DNA from 2 places in the Glutamicibacter sp. FBE19 genome. Region 2 is predicted to be linked to the other one. Evidence: riboswitches for the same ligand, from Rfam matches in the RefSeq annotation. Region 2 holds a riboswitch; the other holds the start of a gene.
The links. A riboswitch is a leader RNA that binds a small molecule or an ion and turns the genes downstream of it on or off. The one in region 2 is predicted to bind S-adenosylmethionine.

Region 1 (10,215 bases), on a different contig from region 2:
GGGCACCAGCTGGCCCCACGCGATCTCGGGTTCGTGCGCACTGGTTCCACCACCCTGCGCCTGGCTTCCGGCGACGAACCGGTGCTGGCCCTGCTCATCGGCGGAGAACCATTGAAGGAAGACATCTTGATGTGGTGGAACTTTGTGGGCCGCACCCACGAGGAAGTCCTCGCCTTCCGCGCGCAGTGGCAAGCCGAGATCGGAGCAGAACCAGGAGATGCGTCCGAGGATCGCTTCGGACCGTTTCCGCCTGGCACCCCGGCGGCCCTGCCCGCCCCAGCCCTTCCCACCGTTCGCCTGCGTCCGCGCGTGAACCCTTCCTGACCCAAAGGACACCAAACATGAGTGAAATCCAGCCAGTCTTCCTTCCCGAGCGCCAGCGCTTCGCCCTTGACGATAACGGCAAGATCATCGGCGCGGCACACTACCGGGACTTTGATGGAGCCGAAGGAACCGAGCGGATCTTCTTCCACACCACCGTGGATGAGGACTACGCCGGACAGGGACTAGCCAGCGTCCTGGTGAAATTCGCGCTGCAGAACACCATCGCCAGCGGAGCGAAAATCGTGGCGGTCTGCCCCTATGTCAAGGGCTACGTGGCCAAGCACAGCGAGTACGACCAGCATCTTGCGAAGCCAACCAGGGCGCACCTGGAGATCTTGCCGCGCGGCTAGCGTGCTGCCAGGGCCGGGGCACCCTTGGTCCGCGGCGAAATGGCGATCAAAACCAGGACCAGGACCAGGCTGAAGCTGAAGACCGCAACGAAGCCCGTGCCTGCAGCGGCCAGCGCAAAGATCACGCCGCCGATGGCTGTGGCCCCGGCATTGCCCAGCGAGTCCGCCACGGACATCGCCGAAGAGTTGAAGCCCTGTTCTTCCTTGGTGGACAAGGCCAGCATGTTGACGTTTTGGCGGGGGAAAATCATCCCCATGCCAAAGCCTCCGACCGCCCAGCCGCACACCAGCACGAGCACCGGCGGGTGGAAGAGCGCGGTGGCCAATGCGGTGGCTATGGCCACGCTCCCGGCCACTGCGCCCACGGTGATGCAGGTTGAGGAAGCGACCTTCTCCCCCAGCCTTCCCTGGAGCCATGAACCCATCGACCAGCAAAGGGCCGAGGCCGTCAGGATCAATCCGGCCCGGTCCGGGGCGAGCTGGTAGTCCTCGCGAAGCAGATAGGGCAGATAAACCTCCACCCCGAAGAAGGCGCCGGTAATGAAGATCCTGGTGGTGATGGTAGCAGGCAGGCCGCGGCGCGCCAGGAACGTCCCACGCGGCAGCAGCGGGCGAATCGCCACCAATGCGACCACCAGCGCCAGCGCTAATCCGGCCAGCGACCAGCGGCTGTTCGAATTGCCCAGCAGATTCATGGAGATCACGGCAAGCCCGGTCAGCCCGGCAAGCCCCAGGCGCTTGACCGATACCGGACCAAGTTCCTGGTTGCGCTCGGAATCCAGGGAATTGAGCACCGGAACCATTGCGCAGAAGGCGACGATCACCAAGACGGCCACGCCGGAAAAGACCCAGCGCCAGCCGAGGTGCACCGCCATCAGGCCGGCCAGCCATGGGCCAACCATCGCTGGCAGCACCCACGCGGTGGCAAAGAGTGCAAAGATTTTTGAATGCAGCTGGCCTGGATAGGCACGGGCAATCAGCACGTAGATAGCCACGGTGATGGCACCGCCTCCGACGCCCTGCAGGATGCGCCCGCCAATAAGCATCGGCATATTCGCTGCGGAACCGCAGATCAGCAAGCCCACGCAGAAAATCGCGACGCTAATGAACAAGGGATGCTTCGGTCCCCAGCGGTCGGTGACTTCACCGGCGGCAACCATGCCGAGCATGCCACTGGCAATCGGGGCGGCAAAGGCCAGTGCAAAATAGCGTTCGCCGTTGAGCAGTTCGCTAACCATCGGCATCACGGTGGTGACCGCCATGGATTCAAAGGCAACGAGGAACACCAGAACAAACATGCCCATGGTGGTGGCCAAGAATTGCGGTGCGTAAATGGTTTCTGTAGCTGGCGCAGGATTGTGGCTACTACGTCTTAGGGGCATGCCCTAATCATGCCAGTTTTCTGCTATCCGCCCAGAACATGCAGGGCGAAGGCCGACAGGAAGCCTCCGGTGACCAGCAGCCCGGTGTAGTCATGTTCAACAGAATAGGCTTCGGGAATCATCGAGTCGGCAATCATGGTCAGGATTCCACCTGCGGCAACTGCCGTGGCGAAGGCCAGGGCTTCTTCAGGCATGGATTGCATGGCCAGTGCCCCGACAAAGGCAGCCAGCCCACAAGAAATCGCGATGGAACCCCACAGAAGGGCAATCGAGGAACCTTTGCGGCCGGCGCTCTTCATTTGAGCCGTGCTGGCCAGCCCTTCGGGAATGTTGGAAATGAAAATGGCAATGAGCATGGCGGGGTTGATGCTCGCGCTAGCTACAACGCTCAGGCCCAGTGCCACGGATTCGGGAATGCCGTCGATCAAGGCTCCCACCGCCAAAGCGGTGCCCGCAGGTTCGCCGCCCCGAGCGCTGCCCGAGGCTTTTTGACGCCTTGTGGTGCGCCAGGCCAGTACCCGATTGGCCGAGAAATACAGCGCGGCGCCCACCACCACACCGGCCGCGGTTGCCAGGAGCCCGCCAGTTTCGAAGGCCTCGAGTACAAGCTCGAAGCTCAGTGCACTGACCAGCACTCCTGCGCCGAAGGCCATGATCGCGCAAACCCAGACCTTCGGAATTTTCAGCCACCAGGCGGCGCCAGATCCCAGCAACAGCGCCGATCCGGCTACCGTGCCCCAAAGCAAGGCCTGCAAAGAAGCGAACATGGCACCCACTATAGCCAGCAAGCCGCCGGCTTAGTAGCTGCCATGTCGGTTCTGACTGGGATTAACCCTCGGAGGACATATTGCTGAAGCGCGAGTAGTGGCCTTGGAATGCCACGGTGATGGTTTTGGTGGGACCGGCACGGTGCTTGGCGATGATCACGTCGGCCTCGCCTGGACGGTTTTCCTTGTCATACACATCATCACGATGCAGCAGGATTACCATATCGGCGTCCTGCTCAATGGAACCGGATTCACGAAGATCCGAAACCATTGGCCGCTTATCGGTTCGCTGTTCGGAACCACGGTTCAGCTGCGACAGCGCGATCAGCGGAACATCGAGCTCCTTGGCCAGCAGCTTGAGGTTACGCGAGAACTCGGAAACTTCCTGCTGGCGTGATTCCACGCGCTTGCCCGAACTCATCAGCTGCAGGTAGTCGAGGATGATCATGCGCAGCTCATTGCGCTGCTTCAGGCGGCGGCACTTTGCGCGGATTTCCATCATGGACATATTCGGCGAATCGTCGATGAACAGCGGCGCTTCATTCAACCGGCCCATGGTGGTGGCAATCTTGGTCCACTGCGCGTCCTCCACCGAACCCTTGCGCAGGTCCTGGAGCTGGATGGAGGCTTCTGCCGAAAGCAGGCGCATCGCAATTTCATTGCGGCCCATTTCCAGGGAGAAGAAGACGGTGGCCATGTTGTTCTTGATGGCGGCGGACCGGGCGAAGTCCAGTGCGAAGGTCGACTTACCCACTGCAGGACGGGCCGCGATGATGATCATCTGGCCGCCCTTCAGGCCCTGGGTCAGCTCGTCGAATTCGTAGAACCCGGTGGGCACGCCGGTGATGCCGTCGCCGGCGTTCGCGGCGTTTTCGATTTCGTCTACGGTGCCTTCGATGATGTCCGAGAGGCGTACGTAGTCTTCGCTGCTGCGGTTTTCCGCAACCTTGTAAACCTCGGCTTGCGCTTCGTTGACAATGGCATCGACTTCTCCATCGGGCGAGTAGCCCATCTGGACGATGCGGGTTCCGGCGTCCACCAGGCGGCGCAAGACGGCGCGCTCGCGCACGATTTCTGCATAGTAGCCGGCGTTAGCGGCGGTGGGCACCTGCTGAATGAGGTTGTGAAGGTAGGCAGCGCCACCCACGCGGGAAATTTCGCCGCGCTTGGTCAGCAAGTCGGCCACGGTCACGGCATCGGCAGGTTCGCCTCGGCCGTACAAATCGATAATGGCTTCGTAGATGGATTCGTGAGCCGGACGGTAGAAGTCGGTTCCGCGCAGCGCCTCAACGACGTCGGCGATGGCGTCCTTGGATAGCATCATGCCACCGAGCACGGACATCTCGGCTTCGACGTCCTGTGGCGGCTTGCGCCCTGCGTCGGATTCTCGTCCTTCGTAAACCGGCTCAGCACTCATTGCAGACACTTCCATCCCCTATTGACCCCAGGGGGAAAAATCTTCCTTGCCAGATGGCAACGTTCCAACCTGCTAGTTGATGCCAACAGTTCAATGGATTACGTCTGTGGATATTTCTGCCCCAAAGCCAACAGTAGGGCCGATGTTTACCCACGTAAACCCCATTATCCACAGGTCTTGTGCATAACATACCCTCAGCTGTGGACTAGCCTGTTCACTGTCTGGGGAGAACCCTGTGGATTATTGTCAAGTACCCAACAGTAATAGTTATTGACTAGGCTTTTTGTATTTTCACATCTGTGGACAGGTAAATATTTTATTGAAGATAGCGATATGTTCCCAGTAGTTATCAACACCCAAAAACGCCCGCAATACAGGGTTTATTGCAGTTTTCACACAGTTCTGCACATCATGCCCACAGTCGTGTGGATAACCATGTGGATATCTACGGAATCATAAAAGGCTTAGTCACCGGCCTTTAGCACGGCCAACTCGGCAAGTTATGGCCAATAGTCCACATTTTCGCGTAGCGGTCGCGATCCACACCGTGGATAACTATTTGCCTGGCGTTGAACGCGTCCCGAAACGCGACAAGGCCCGGAGCAGATCACCATCAGGGAATCCACGCCGGGCCTTCGGGAAACTACCCCTCAGAAGATTTAGACGAGCTCAGGAACTGGGATTGAATGAAATCGGGAATCATGGAAGATCTGCGGCGAGTGCAGTGATGTGTGATGCCCATGCACCTCCAAAAGCACAACCCAGTGGTCACCAGCTTCGACTTCGTTGTAAATCGACGTTTCCAGCCAGAGGGTGGACTCTTCAATGAACAGAGCGCCCTGCTCGGAAACCACGGTATCCACGCCGAGGAATCGATCGCCCTTCTTCGAAGCGATCTGCGCGCAGACCCCTCCATTGAGATCGCTGAGAACCGAAACACCAATGTGGCTGGCCTCGCGCAGTTTCGGCCAGGTGTTGGAGGTCTTCTGGACTGCAAACATCACCAATGCCGGCTCCAGCGAAACCCCGACAGTGAATGAGGATGCAACGATGCCGGTTTTCACGCCGTCCACTTCTGCACACAGAGCGGCCACGCCTGAGGGATGTTGAGCGAAAACCTTGCGTAGGGTTAGCGGGTCAAGTTCACGATTCAATGACATGGCTCGATTCCTTCGGTTCTTGCCCACCGCGTCAGACCCAGCGGGAACAGCGGTTCGGGATGATCCGAATCCGGTTGCCACTGAGGTTTCACGCCGTGCGCGGTACTTGTTCTGACACTATTTGGCGCAAAACCGAATCCTCACCTGGAGCACCCCACTACCGTTGAGAGGGTTGCCGATCAGCAAGCCAGGGCTTTTAGCTGATGCTCTTGATTCTGCTTAAAACAATATGACTCATGACGAAGCACCGTCAAACAATTCACTTCTCAAATCGCAATATTCAACAAAATATTCGACAGTGGCTCAGTTTTAGGGTCACGGAACAGTCCTTTATTCACCAATTCGGACCGCTTCAGGCACTTCAGCCGGCCATGAAGGTGTGATCTTCGTCGTAACGCATTAACTTATGGCACGGCTAAATATCTTCCGGCATCTGCGCTTCGTGGAAAATCGGCGCCAGGGTTCGCCATCAAGGATCTTCCCGCAAGGATTGCCGCGTACTTCAGCAGGTAAAGTGCAAATAATTGAACCGCAAGCCCCACCACTCGAACAGGCGCACCGCGCCCCGACACTTTTGGAGTCACCCGTGAGTTCCCCAGCACAGCGAATCCCCGACAAGACCAGCCGCTTCACTGACAGCATTGGCCTGGTCTTTGACGACATCACCGCCACTTCCGTGCGAGGCCATGCCGATCTCAATGAAGAGCACCACACCCCGTGGGGCGTCGTACATGGAGGTGTCTATGCCTCCATGATTGAAAGCGCCGGCAGCGTTGGCGCCAGCTACGCGGTCTCAGAGCGCAATCAATTTGCTGTGGGCGTTCACAATGCCACCGACTTCCTGCGTCCCACTACCGGTGCGCGCGTGCAGGTTGCGGCCAAGGCGCTGTTCCAAGGCAAGACCCAGCAGTTGTGGGAAGTTGTCATCACCGACGAGGCCAGCGGAAAGGAACTCTCGCGCGGACAATTGCGCACCCAAAACGTAGATATGCCCAGCGCCTGAGCGTATCCTAGGTGGCACCTAGCGGATCAGCTTCGGAGGCTTGCCATGAGTGCCACCTATACCTTTGACGTGTTCAGCAGCCTTGATGGCTTCGGCAGTGCAGGCAGCGATTGGGGTGGCTACTGGGGAAAACAGGGGCCAGAGCTGTTGGCCCATCGCCTCGGGCTCTACACTCCCCCATGCCGCATGGTTTTCGGAGCCAACACCTTCCGCTTGTTTAGTCTCTTCTGGGCAGAAATCGAGATGAATCCCGAGGTTGAAGACGCGTGGGGCGTGGCTTTGCACGACAAGCCCGCCACCGTCATCTCCACCACCTTGGTTGAGCCGCTGTCTTGGCCTAATGCCACGCTGGAGCGCGCTGATGCCTTGGAAGTCGTCGCCCAGCTCAAGGAAACCTCAGATGTGCCGCTGCGCTCCCACGGTTCCCTGGCCATGAACCATTCGCTGCTGGCGGCAGGTCTTGTGGACTTCATCCAGGTGAGCATCTTCCCGGTGCTGACCGGGCATAGCGGCTCTGCTCCGGTACTCGGAGGGGTCGACGACTATGACCTGGAACTTGTCGATTCAAAGCTTTTGGACGGGCGGATCCAGGAACTGACGTATCGCCCGACGCGCCATCAGCCGGCGCACGCATAGCCACCCGATGAAGCACATCCGGGACACATGCCTGCTGCTCGGCGCAGTGTTCCTCGCCGGATGCTCCACGCCAACACCACTTCCAAGTCCAGCTGCCGAATCGCACACCGCTCCAGAACCACTGGCCACCGGCTTGGAAGCTCCGTGGTCCATGGTCTACGTCCAGGACAGCTTGCTGGTCAGCGAACGCGATTCCGGGAGGATCCTGGAGGTTTCGCAGTCCGGACAGAGCCGCGAAGTGGCCCGGATCGATGATCTCGCAGCGAGAGGCGAAGGCGGGCTGCTGGGCCTGGCCTTCCTAGCGCCGGACCAGCTCTACGCGTATTCCACCGCGGAATCCGGTAACCGCATTCAGCAATTCACCGTGCAAGGCAGCGCCGGAAACCTGTCATTGTCGGCTCCGCGGACCCTGCTGGATTCCCTGCCCTCGGCCAATATCCACAACGGCGGGCGGCTGGCCATCGGACCGGATGGAATGCTCTACGCGAGCGTGGGCGATGCGTCCAACCCTGGGCAAGCCCAGGACCTGCAGGCGCTGGGCGGCAAGATCCTGCGCATGGCACCCGATGGAAGCGTCCCGGAGGACAATCCCTTCGAGAATTCCCTCGTCTACAGCTATGGGCACCGCAATGTGCAGGGCCTGGCATGGAGCGATGATGGCACCATGTATGCCAGCGAATTCGGGCAAAACACCTTCGACGAACTGAACATCATCAAGGCCGGCGGGAACTATGGCTGGCCCGAAGTCGAGGGGAAGGGCGGCGCAGATCGGCAGTACACCGACCCGATTGCGCAGTGGTCCCCTGCCGAGGCCAGCCCCAGCGGCATCGCGATCCTAGATGGCACCGCCTACCTGGCGAATCTGCGCGGCGAAGTGCTGCGCGCGGTGGAACTGGACGCGCCGGCCATCGAGCAGGAATTGCTCGATGGCCGGCTCGGCCGGCTGCGCGATGTGCTGGTGGATCCTGGCGGCTCGCTGCTGGTGCTGACGAACAACACCGACGGGCGCGGCCGGCCAGGGACGGGTGATGACCGGATCGTGCGCATCGATCCCGGCCAGCCCGGCGGCTAGCTGGCCGGGCGCATATCCCCGGTCTGCTCGAAGCGCTGGTGCCAGGACAGGGCCTCGCCCAGCAGGTGCGGGGTGTGCTTGCCGTAGCTTTGCCTGCAGGCCCGGTCGAAGTAGTCCTGCAGCAGCCCCCGGTAGTCCGGATGCGCGCAGTTCTCGATAACCTGTTGGGCGCGCTGCTTGGGCGACAGGCCGCGCAGATCGGCCAGGCCCTGTTCGGTAATCAGGATCATGGTGTCGTGCTCGGTGTGGTCCACATGCGATGCGAAGGGCACGATGCCCGAGATCTTGCCGCCCTTGGCGGTGGACGGGGACATGAACACCGACAGGTAGCCGTTGCGGGCGAAGTCGCCGGACCCGCCGATGCCATTCATGACATGGGAGCCCAGGACGTTGGTGGAGTTCACATTGCCGTAGATGTCGGCCTCGATCATCCCGTTCAGGGCGATGCAGCCCAGCCGCCGGATGATCTCGGGGTGGTTGGAGATCTCCTGGGCGCGCAGCAGGATGCGCTCGCGGTAGTGCTCGACATTGCGGTTGAATTCCTCGATGCCCTCGGCAGACAGCGAGAAGCTGGTGGCCGAGGCGAACTCGATGGTGCCGTCCTTGATCAGCTGGAGCATGCCATCCTGGATGACCTCCGTGTAGGCGGCCAAGGACTTGTAGCCGCCGCGGGACAGGCCCGCCAGCACGGCGTTGGCGATGTTGCCGACGCCCGACTGCAGCGGTAGCAGCTTCTCGGTCAGCCGGCCGGCACGGATCTCCGAGTCCAGGAAGCCCAGCAGGTGATCGGCGATCTTCTCGCTGGTCTCGTCCACCGGGGCGAAGGGGCTCAGCCGGTCTGGCGCGTCGGTTTGGACCACCGCGGCGATCTTGCTGACGTCGACGTCCAGGTACTTCTGGCCGATCCGGTCGCGCACCGTGGTCAATTCGATGGGCTTGCGGTGCGGAGGCAAGGCGGTGCCGTAGTAGACATCGTGCATGCCCTCCATGGCGGCGGATTGCTGCGTGTTGACCTCGATGATGACCTTGTCGGCCATCTCCAGCCAGGTCTTGTTGTTGCCCACGGAGCTGGAGGGGATCAGGTCGCCCTCGGCGGTTACGCCGACCACCTCGATGATGGCCACGTCGATCTTGCCGTAGAAGCCGAACCAGGCGTGCTGGGCGACATGGGACAGGTGGATGTCCATGTACTCCATGTTGCCCTCGTTGATGCGCCGGCGCAGCTCGGGATCGGACATGTAGGGAAGGCGAAGGTTCATGCCCTCGGCCTTGGCCAGCACCCCGTCGAGCTCGGGGGCGGTGGAGGCGCCGGTGAGCACGTTGATCTTGAACTCCTCGCCGGCAGCGTGCTGGCGTTCCATCTGGGCGGCCAGGGCGCCGGGCACTGCCTTCGGGTATCCGGCACCGGTGAAGCCGCTCATGGCCACCGTCATTCCCGGCTTGATGATGGTTGCCGCCTGTTCGGCGCTCATCAGGCGATCGGCAAAGGCCCGGTGGTGAATACGCTCGTGCAAAATAACCCCTTCGAAGCTCGGCTGTGACGCAGGTCTATAACCCGCATCTCACCGGAACACTTTAGCCGCTAAAGATGCCGAGCCGGAGGGCAGATGGTCGGATCCAGCGGTGGGTGGCGCTTTTCTCGATGAGCTGCCCGCTATTTGCGGTGGCCGGTCGGCCATTCGCGCGGCGGGGCCGGGCTAGCCCAGCTGGGCGAAGGCTTCGCCGCGGGTCGCCGTGATCTCGATTCGGGCGTCCATGGCCGCGGCATATCGGCGCAAGGTGGCTAGCTGGACCCGGTCCAGGTCGCCGGTTTCCATGCGGGCAATGCGGTCCACCGGCAGCTTGAGCCGCGCAGCCAGTTCGGCCTGGCTCAGGCTGGCTTCTTCGCGCAGGGCGCGCAATGAGAGCTTGCGCGGGCCGCTTCGGACGGTGCGCTGATGCTCGGCCACTGCCTCGCGTTGCTCCTTGGTCAATGCTTCAGGATCGGCAAACGCAAAACCCATGTATTCCACCGTTTCTCTCGATCGTGCTGGCCTGGCCAGTCCCATCTTCGAGGCTACGAGCCCGCGGCTCCAATGCCAACGATTAAGAGGCACCGGGCGCA
Region 2 (10,215 bases):
GGGTCTTGCCGAAGGTGTGGCCACCGGCAATCAGGGCGACGGTTTCCTCGTCGTCCATGCCCATGCGGCGGAAGGTTTCACGGATATCCGCTGCGGAAGCCAGTGGGTCGGCAACGCCGTCCGGGCCTTCTGGGTTGACGTAGATCAGGCCCATCTGGACAGCTGCCAGTGGTGCGTCGAGGTTGCGGGCGCCGGTGTAGCGTTCGCTTTCCAGCCATACCTTCTCAGGACCCCAGTAAACGTCTTCGTCTGGTTCCCAGACGTCCTTGCGGCCACCGGCGAAGCCGAAGGTCTCAAAGCCCATGTCTTCCAGCGCGACGTTGCCGGCCAGGATCATGAGGTCAGCCCAGGAGATGGACTGGCCGTACTTCTTCTTCACTGGCCACAGCAGGCGGCGAGCCTTATCCAGGTTCACGTTATCTGGCCACGAGTTCAGCGGAGCGAAGCGCTGCTGGCCTGCAGATCCGCCACCGCGGCCGTCGTGCGAGCGGTAGGTGCCGGCAGAGTGCCAAGCCATGCGAATCAGGAAGGGGCCGTAGTGGCCGAAGTCAGCTGGCCACCAGTCGTAGGACTTGGTCATGACCTCGGCGAGATCAGCCTTGACTGCTGCCAGATCCAGAGCTTCGAAAGCCTTGATGTAATCGAAGTCTGCATCCAGGGGGTTGGTAGCCTCCTGATTCTTTGCAAGGATCTTCAGATTCAGCTTATTTGGCCACCACTCGGTGTTGGCGTTTCCCTGGGTCGGGTGTACTCGACCGGTGTTGCCTACAACCGGGCACTGACCTGCTGTTGTCTCAGACATATGCTCTTCCTTCCGGATTCTTTGGGGTTTGTGGTTCGATGTTCATCGCCCGAGGGGGTCCCGAATGATGACAAAGTTTTGGGGCCGTGCGGCTACCCGCCGAGATTCTTAGCCTGGCACTCGGGGCAGATGCCCCAATAGATGACTTCGGCTTCATCGATCTTGAAGCCGTGGTCATCCGACGCGTGCAAACAAGGGGCTCCGCCGACAGCGCAGTCGACGTCAGCTAGGGTTCCGCACTGGCGGCACACCACGTGATGATGGTTGTCGCCGACGCGGGTTTCGTAGCGTGCGATATGCCCTTGAGGCTGTATCTGGCGGATGACGCCCAAACTGGTGAACAGCTTGAGCGAATCGTAGACCGCCTGGTGTGACACCGTGGGATGCTCACTGTGGACCGCCGAAATAATTGTTTCGGTGTCCGCGTGAGGGTGCGCGGCAACCGCAGCGAGTACCGCAACGCGTGGTTGCGTGACTCGCATAGAGGCAGCCTTGAGCACTTGCTCGATCCCGTCCAGAGATGTCATATCTTCAGCATGACCGCTTATCTTGAATGAGTCAAGATAAGTAGAGATGTATTTCAGGTTGCTACGCGATGTTCCTTGATGAACTTCTGGTGTTCTGCCCTGGTTAGTAAATATTCTCATTTCAGAATATATATTTTGTGTTTGGCGTAGCGGCCGAAGATACCGCAAAAACCGAACGAGGAGTCCGGCCTCGGCAGAATTCGCCAAGGAATCGGGCATCGGATTTCGCTGAGCGGGATCTGGAATTCTGGGCGACTTCGGGCAGGAATTATGCACACGCGAGCAAGCTCACATGGCTGTGAACGGCCTATGAGCAGTACGCCATGAACGGGGTGCTTGCCGCAAAAACCCCGAGAATCAGGCGCTCTGGTTTGACCAATGGGTGTGGGTCGACCATGCTTAAAAAGGCCTATTTAGGATTTATTGTGACAATTCGAGAAGAAATAGCGTCGGGTCACCGGTAACATTCCCGTGGCAATATGCAGGGTTAGTTGTATCAATCAGCACCCTCTGACGCTAGATTTGGATTCAGTGAATCGACACCGATAAGCAATTCGCAATCAAGCACACTGCAGGGCAATCGCGTCCCCTCGAAGCGATAACTCGCCGGGCGCCGGCAGGATTTCGTTCGCCGAGCCTTACCAGTGAAGGAAGAACGCAATGAAGCAGACGGATCAATCATTTGAAGACCTCGTCGGCGAGCTGCATTCAGCTCGACAACGACGACCAAAGAAATATTCGGTTTCAGGAACCGACTATTGGGTATTCGGAATCGCTGGCGCCTTGGCGCTGGCATTTATCATTTGGGGTTTCGTTACCCCCGAAGGCTTGGGTAAAGCCGCAGACGTGGCCCTTAACTGGGTCATCACCAACACTGGTTGGCTGTTTATCATTGCAGCCTCGGTATTCGCAATATTTGTCATCGTGGTCGCTGCGAAGAACTTCGGGCGCATCCCGCTGGGCAAGGACGACGAAAAACCGCAATTCAGCACGGTTTCATGGATCTCCATGATGTTTGCTACCGGCATGGGCATCGGCTTGGTGTTCTATGGCGTGGGAGAACCGCTGTTCTTCTACATGTCACCGCCGCCAGGCACCGTTGAAGGGTCTACCGACGCTGCATTGAGCACCGCCATGGGCACCACGCTCTTCCACTGGACGCTGTTCCCGTGGGCGATGTATGCCATCGTCGGCTTGGGCATGGCCTACGGCAGTTTCCGCCTGGGGCGCCCGCAGCTGTTCTCGGCAATGTTCTCCTCCGTCTTCGGAGAGCGCATTGTGCACGGCTGGGGCGGCCGCACCATTAATATCCTCGCCATTATCGCTACCCTTTTCGGCTCCGCCTGTTCGCTGGGCCTGGGCGCACTGCAGATTGGTGGCGGCATCCAGTCCGCTGGCATCCTTGAAAAGGTTGGCTCCGGCGTCCTGGTAGTGATCATCGCGATCCTTACCGCATTGTTTGTCGCTTCGGCTGTCTCCGGCATCGAGCGCGGCATCCAGTGGCTGTCGAACATCAACATGGTCTTGGCAGTGATCCTGGCGCTGATCGTGTTCATTGGCGGCCCAACGCTATTCATCCTCAACGTCGTCCCGAACGCCGTGGGCGCATTCATTGGCGACCTTCCAGAGATGGCTTCGCGTACCGCGGCCTCTGGCGACGGCACCATGTCCAGCTGGCTGTCCTCCTGGACTGTCTTCTACTGGGCTTGGTGGATCTCATGGAGCCCATTCGTTGGCCTGTTCATCGCTCGCATTTCGCGTGGCCGCACCATCCGCCAGTTTGTCACCGGCGTGCTGCTGGTTCCATCGGCTGTCACCCTGCTGTGGTTCTCCATCTTCGGCGGTGGCGCCATTGGCTTGCAGGAACGCGCGGAGCGTGCAGGCAACACCGGCGAGGCGCTGGCCAAGGTGGTGGATGGGGCTCCGGACATCAACTTCGACCTGATCCTCTTCGATCTGCTTAATGCGCTTCCGCTCTCCGGCTGGATTGCCACGGTGCTGATGATCGTCACGGTCTTGCTGATCGCGATCTTCTTCGTCACCGGCGCCGACTCGGCTTCCATCGTGATGGGTGCCTTGAGCGAGCGCGGAGCCGAGGAGCCGACCAAGAAGTCCGTGGTCTTCTGGGGTGTGGCCACCGGTGCTGTTGCCGCAGTCATGCTGTTGGCGGGTGGCGATCATCCGGCCGAGGCGCTCAACGGCCTGAAGAACATCACGATTGTCTCGGCCTTGCCGTTCGTGATCGTGATGCTGCTGTTGTGCGTCGCACTATGGAAGGACCTGAGCCGCGATCCGCTGATCTTGCGCGGCAAGGTGGCCCGCACAGTGCTTGAGCAATCGGTGACCCAGGGCGTGGACCGGCACGAAGGCAGCCAGTTCAGCCTGATGACCACCGAGATTCCCATCATCAAGCCGGCCGGGAAGCCAGAAGATGGTGTGGTGGATTCAGCTCAGGTGATAGTTACCGAGGCTGTTGTGGAACCGTCCACGGATTCTTCCGAATCCAAGGATTCCTAGCTTTAAATAGTCGAAGCCACGTCCCGCGGGACGTGGCTTCGACTATTTAAAGCGGATTTTCTTCAGTTGCGCTTTAGCGGCGTGCCCGGCAGATTGCATTGATCTCGGGAATGCACGGTTCATTCTGCAGGCTGGTGGTGTCACCCAGCGTGGTTCCTTCAAATAGCTGCGTGAGCAAGCGGCGCATGATCTTGCCCGAACGGGTTTTGGGAACATCCGGTACCAGCAGCACATCGCGCGGCTTGGCAATCGGGCCTATCTGGGTGGCTACCGTGGAACGAAGTTCAGCTATGAATTGTGCCTGGCGCGCGGCGAGCTGCTCATCAGGGTTTTCGCCAATCAGCGACTTGTCCAGGGGCACCACGAAGGCGGTGGCCGCATGTCCGGTTTTTGCATCCGGGGTGGGGCAGACTCCGGCCTCGACGACGCCGGGGTTGGTGACCAGCGCAGACTCGATTTCAATGGTCGATAACCGGTGCCCGGAAATATTGATCACGTCATCGGTGCGGCCCAGGATGAAAATATCTCCATCCTCGTCAAAACGTGCCCCATCGCCTGCGAGGAACCAGCCTTGCTGGACGTACTTCTCCCAGTAGCTGGTGTAGTAGCGTTCAGGGTTGCCCCATACCGTACGCGCCATGGACGGGCCGGTGCGGGTGATGACAATATTGCCCTGGGTGTTGGGCTCAACTCGCTGTCCCTGGGCATCAACGATGTCCACGGAAACGCCCGGCAGGGCACGGGCGGCGCATCCTGGCTTGAAGTAGTCGTCGGTCGGCAAAGGGGAGAGGACCGTCGCCCCGGACTCGGACTGCCACCAGGTATCCACCATCGGAATGCCTGCCGGGGTATCGCGGCCAAGCTGTTCGCGCAGCCACCGCCAGGCCTCCGGGTTAACCGCTTCGCCAACGGTGCCGCCGACGTTGATGGAGGACAGGTCGTAGGATTTGGGAATGCCCTCGGGGAACCAGCCCATCAACGAGCGGACCAAGGTCGGGGCCGTGTAGTAGCTGGTGACCTTGTAGCGTTCGATGACTTCGAAGTGGCGTCCGGGATGCGGCGCGTTGGGCACGCCTTCATAAATCACCTGGGTGACGCCGTTGGATAGCGGTCCATAGATCTCATAGGTGTGGGCCGTGATCCATGCCAGGTCCGCGGTGCACCAGTGCACGTCATTCTCGCGCTGGGAGGCATCCGGGTTGGCGAAGAGCATGTTGTAGCTGGCGGCAGCCTGGGTCAGGTAGCCACCGGTGGTGTGCACCAGGCCCTTGGGCTGTCCGGTGGTTCCGGAGGTGTACATGATGAACAGCGGAGTTTCAGAGTCGAAGAACTGCGCTTCATGTTCGGTGGGCTGGGTGTCGACAACATCGTGCCACCAGACGTCGCGGCCTTCGGTCCACGGGATCTGATCGCCGGTGCGTCGAATGACCAGCACTTTTTCGATCTCATTCTCGCCGGAGACCGCTTCGTCGGCATTGTCCTTGACCGGCACCGAGGCGCCGCGGCGGAATTGGCCATCGGTGGTCACCAGCACCTTGGCCTTCGTGTCTTCCACGCGGAACTTCAACGCTTCGGCAGAGAATCCGCCGAAGACCAGCGAATGGACGGCGCCGATGCGGGCGCAGGCCAGCGTGATGACGACGGTTTCGATGAGGACCGGAAGGTAGATGACCACGCGGTCGCCCTTGACCACGCCCAAGGATTCCAAAGCGTGGGCGGCCTGGCTGATGCGTTCTTGCAGGTTCTTGTAGGTGACGGCCACCCGGTCGCCGGGTTCGCCCTCGAAATACAGTGCGACCTTGTCTCCGCGGCCGGCGGCCACATGCCGGTCGGCGCAGTTCACCGCGGCATTGAGCTTGCCACCCAGATACCAGGAGATCTGCGGTCCGCGCTTGGCTTCCGGGTCAGCTGGGAGGATCTGGCTGGTGGTATGCCAGCTGGTGTCCCAATCAAGGAGGCGTGCCGCGTCGTCCCAGAATGCTTGGCGTGCTTCCTCAGAGGCAAATGCAGAGGTTGGTGCCGATTCGATGGTCATTACAGAGTATTCCTTGGAGTGTCTATTCGGTGGCTGGTTTGGTACTTGATCGCTAGTGCCCTCGGGCCCGGGGCTTTTATGGCGCGGCGTTCGGAGGCAGCGAGCAGGGCAACGGCAAGTATTCCGAGGAAGGCCAGGTGTTGCTTGTGCCCTGGAGGTTCTTGGCCGAGGCGAATTGCCGGTCTTTGCCCATAGCCCGTTGTGGCTGCGAGCCTGAAAGCGCGGTGCGGCTCTGTGCCGTGGTGGCGAATCTGCGCGAGAAATTGACGAGGCCGGCGCCCAGTGCCATGGACGCGAGGCCCAGGTACTGCATTTGAGGCTGCGCAAAGCACAGTGCCATGATCATCTCCATCGGTCCTGGCGGTAGCACCGGCCTATGGAAGGTGTCCTCCATAGGTGGTTGCTGCGGCGTCACTGAGCCAGATCTCTCGGCCGCTCGGGATGGTTACACGTCTATTACAGGGTTTCGAAGGAATTGAATGCAAATCTTGCGTAACATGAAAAATCTTCGATAACTGTGCCACATGCGCGGGATATTTCGTTATTTATTTCATTGAATGCCGGTTTGATCGATAATGGGCGAATATGGGCAATTCATCTTCGGCATGATGCGCCATTGGCTGTTCAACCTGCCGGTCATCCCGGAGCCGCCCAAGGTCGAAATGTGACTTCGTGGCTTGGATGCATCGGTTTATTACGGCTACAAATGAATGACGACCCATCCAGAGCGGCTGAGAGATCTGGCTCGACGACGCCGCAGCAACCACCCGAAAAGGGAGACGGTGCTACCGCCAGGACCGATGGAAAGAATTGAGGACTTTTAATGTCATTTGGCGAGTTGCCAAACACCTCCGGTTTGGACTTCAACCAGCTCAGCGATCCTTCGCAGGCTAGCGCCATGGGACTAGACGACTTCGAAGAGCAGCTGCCCACGCGGCAACTGCTCAAGGTCACCCCCGGCCCCGGCGCGGATGAGCAATACGACCGGCTGGCTGAAATCTTTCGTCCGGTCTTCGCGCAAATCGCCAGCACCGCCAAGGACCGCGACCGCAACCGCGTTCTGCCCTTCGAGCAGGTAGGCCTGCTCAACCGCGAACGTTTCGGCGCACTGCGCATCCCAGTTGCCGAGGGCGGATACGGCGCGCGCCTGGTCGACGTGTTCCGCTTGCTCATCGAGCTGTCCGAAGCCGACTCGCATGTCGGCCAGCTGTGGCGCGCGCATATCGCGTTCGTGGAAAACGTGCTGGTCCTCGACGACCAAAAGCTGCGCAGTAAGTGGACCGCCCGCATCGCCGCCGGGCAAATTGTCGGCAACGCCTACACCGAACGCGGTGGCAATGCCCTGGGCACGCTGAACACCAAGGTGAGCCAGATTGATGGCCGCTGGCTGGTGGACGGTGAAAAGTACTACTGCACCGGTACCATTTTTGCCGACTGGACCACCGTGGCCGTGGCCCACCCGGAACTGCCCGGGCGCCAGATCGCGGTAGTCTCCACCCAGCACAGCGGCGTCAAGATCCTTGATGACTGGGATGGCTTTGGCCAGGGGCTCACCGGCACCGGAACCACGGAGTTCCACCAGGTCCCGGTGGACACGTTCATGCCGCAGCAGAGCAACGACTCCGAAGCGGCGATCTTCCAGCTGGTGCTCATGGCCGTGCAGGCAGGTATCGCCCGGGCGGCCCTGAACGACCTGCGCATTTCGGTGCAGAACCGCACCCGCATCTTCACCACCGGCACCGGCGTTCCGGTGCACCGCGAACCACAGGTGTTGCAACTGGTCGGCGAGGTGTCCGCGGAATCCTTCGCCGCGGACTCGGTCGTGATCGGCGCCGTCCTTGAAGTCGAAGCCGCACTGGTAGATCCGGGGCTCAACGACGAAGAACGCTATGCGGTCTGCGAACTGGCCGCCAACCGGGCGCAAACCATCGTCCAGCCACTCGTCATCGGTGCCACCAGCAAGCTCTTTGACGGCCTGGGCGCATCCTCGACCAGCGTCATCTGCAACCTGGACCGGCACTGGCGCAACGCCCGGACCATCGCCACCCACAACCCGGCCATTTACAAGGCCCGCATTGTGGGGGACTACGAGATCAATGCGGTCCAGCCGCAACGACTCTCGGTCACCGGCGAAGACAGCAACCATCGAGCCCACGGCGCCTGAGCGCGAACCACTAATCTTCACCACTACCCAACCATGGCAAGGGGAACATCAATGAGCCAGCAGCGCGAAATTCTCTTCAACGCATTCGACATGAACTGCGTGGTGCACCAGTCGCCAGGCCTGTGGCGCCACCCGGATGACAAGGCCTCGACCTACAACACCCTCGGCTACTGGACCCACCTGGCCAAGGTACTGGAAAAGGGCAAGTTCGACGGCCTGTTCATCGCCGATGTCCTGGGTACCTACGATGTTTTCAACGGCACTAATGAGTCCCCGCTGCGCTCCGGCGCCCAGGCCCCGGTCAATGACCCGATGATGCTGGTCTCCGCCATGGCAGCGGTCACCGAGAACCTCGGCTTCGGCGTCACTGCGGGCACCGCCTACGAGCACCCCTACGCTTTCGCCCGCCGCCTGGCCACCCTGGACCACCTGACCAACGGCCGCGTGGGCTGGAATGTCGTGACCGGGTACCTGCCATCGGCCGCCCGCAACATGGGCCAGGAAGACCAGATGGAGCACGACGAGCGGTACAACCACGCCGATGAATACCTCGAGGTCGTCTACAAGCTGCTCGAAGGCTCGTGGGAAGACGACGCCGTGCAGAACAACAAGGAAACCGGGATCTATACGGACCCGGCCAAGGTGCACAGCATCGAGCACGAAGGAAAATTCTTCAAGGTGCCCGGAATCGCCATCACCGAGCCTTCCATCCAGCGCACCCCGGTGATCTACCAGGCCGGCGCCTCGTCGCGCGGCATCAAGTTCGCCTCGGAAAACGCTGAAGCAGTATTTGTCACCAGCCCGACCCGTGAAATCCTCAAGGCCACCGTCACCAAGATCCGCGATGCCGCAGAGGCCGCCGGCCGCGACCGCTACGATGTGAAGATCTTCGCGATGCAGACCATCATCACCGATGAGACGTCTGAGAAGGCCCAGGCCAAGTACGAGGATTACAAGTCCTATGCGGACGTTGAAGGTGCACAGGTCCTGATCTCCGGCTGGATGGGCATTGACCTGTCGGAGCTGAACCCGGATGAGCCATTGGGCGCCAACCTGAAGTCCAACGCCATCCAGTCCACCGTGGAAACCTTCCAGAAGGCCAGCGGCGACGACGGCAACCCGTGGACGATCCGCCAGTTGGCCGAATGGGTGGGCGTGGGCGGCTTCGGCCCGATCACCGTCGGCTCGGGCGCCGAGGTGGCCGAGAAGCTCATCGACTGGGTGGACTATACCGACGTTGACGGTTTCAATCTGGCCTACGCGGTCACCCCGGCAACCTTCGAGGACGTTGTCGAATACGTGGTTCCCGAGCTGCAGGCTCGCGGCGCCTACAAGACCGAATACGCCCAGGGCTCGCTGCGCAACAAGCTCTTTGGCGAAGGGGACCGGGTGAAGGAGACCCACCGCGCCGCGCAGTACAAGATCTCCAACCGCCTGCCAGCTAAGGGCTAGGCATCCCGCCTGAGGCCCTGGCCTCAAAATGGCATCGGCTCCCTCCACCTTGAAGGGTGGACGGAGCCGATGCCATTTCCGGAGCCTAGTTGGCGGGATTCACCACCATGGCAGATCCTCCGCCACGGCGCACCGGCTCGGCCGCCGCAGTCAGCGTTCCATCCTCATTGATCTGGACCGCTTCCACCGCGCCGATCTCTGCCTGCGGGGTGAAGGAGTCCCCGGCCGGGGTGAGCTTGTGCCCGAAGGCCTCCATGGCCGAACCGTACTGGGCGATGAATTCCGGTTCTGCGGTCACCGCTGCGGTATTGCGCTGCGAGGCCCGCGGGGCGGCGATGGCTTCGCTGATATCCATGCCCAGGTCGTAGCGGTTGAGCAGCGTCTGCAGCACCGTGGTGATGATGGTTGACCCACCGGGGGAACCGATGGCCATCACCGGCTCGCCGTCACGCAGCACGATGGTTGGCGCCATCGAGGAGCGCGGGCGCTTGCCCGGTTCAAGGCGGTTTGGATCTTCCGGGTCATAGACCGTGGAGAAGTCTGTGAGCTCATTGTTCAGCAGGAAGCCCCGCCCCGGCACCACCATGCCCGACCCTCCGGTCTGCTCGATGGTCAGCGTGTAGGACACGACGTTCCCCCAGCGGTCCACCACCGACAGGTGGGTGGTGGAGATGTTCTCGGTGTCATGCTCAACGGCCGGCTCAGCGGCAGCTGCCGG

Region 1: it holds a riboswitch for S-adenosylmethionine, as region 2 does, so the genes downstream of both, H6F58_RS14925 (flavin reductase family protein) here and H6F58_RS09255 (acyl-CoA dehydrogenase) in region 2, are expected to answer to the same signal.

What each region holds. Positions count from the first base shown of each region.
Region 1 covers NZ_JACKQN010000010.1:105,118-115,332, reverse strand. Annotated here, with positions in the region: gene H6F58_RS14950 (pirin family protein) at 1-324, shown strand, start outside; gene H6F58_RS14945 (GNAT family N-acetyltransferase) at 342-674, shown strand; gene H6F58_RS14940 (MFS transporter) at 671-2,056, opposite strand; gene H6F58_RS14935 (ZIP family zinc transporter) at 2,080-2,823, opposite strand; gene dnaB (replicative DNA helicase) at 2,885-4,240, opposite strand; gene H6F58_RS14925 (flavin reductase family protein) at 4,900-5,400, opposite strand; SAM riboswitch class IV at 5,498-5,615, opposite strand; gene H6F58_RS14920 (PaaI family thioesterase) at 5,987-6,403, shown strand; gene H6F58_RS14915 (dihydrofolate reductase family protein) at 6,449-7,039, shown strand; gene H6F58_RS14910 (PQQ-dependent sugar dehydrogenase) at 7,047-8,111, shown strand; gene H6F58_RS14905 (acetyl-CoA hydrolase/transferase family protein) at 8,108-9,625, opposite strand; gene H6F58_RS14900 (helix-turn-helix domain-containing protein) at 9,809-10,114, opposite strand.
Region 2 covers NZ_JACKQN010000004.1:227,467-237,681, reverse strand. Annotated here, with positions in the region: gene katG (catalase/peroxidase HPI) at 1-802, opposite strand, end outside; gene H6F58_RS09275 (Fur family transcriptional regulator) at 895-1,329, opposite strand; gene H6F58_RS09270 (BCCT family transporter) at 1,990-3,846, shown strand; gene acs (acetate--CoA ligase) at 3,920-6,208, opposite strand; SAM riboswitch class I at 6,227-6,329, opposite strand; SAM riboswitch class I at 6,597-6,688, shown strand; gene H6F58_RS09255 (acyl-CoA dehydrogenase) at 6,705-8,045, shown strand; gene H6F58_RS09250 (LLM class flavin-dependent oxidoreductase) at 8,097-9,497, shown strand; gene ggt (gamma-glutamyltransferase) at 9,583-10,215, opposite strand, start outside.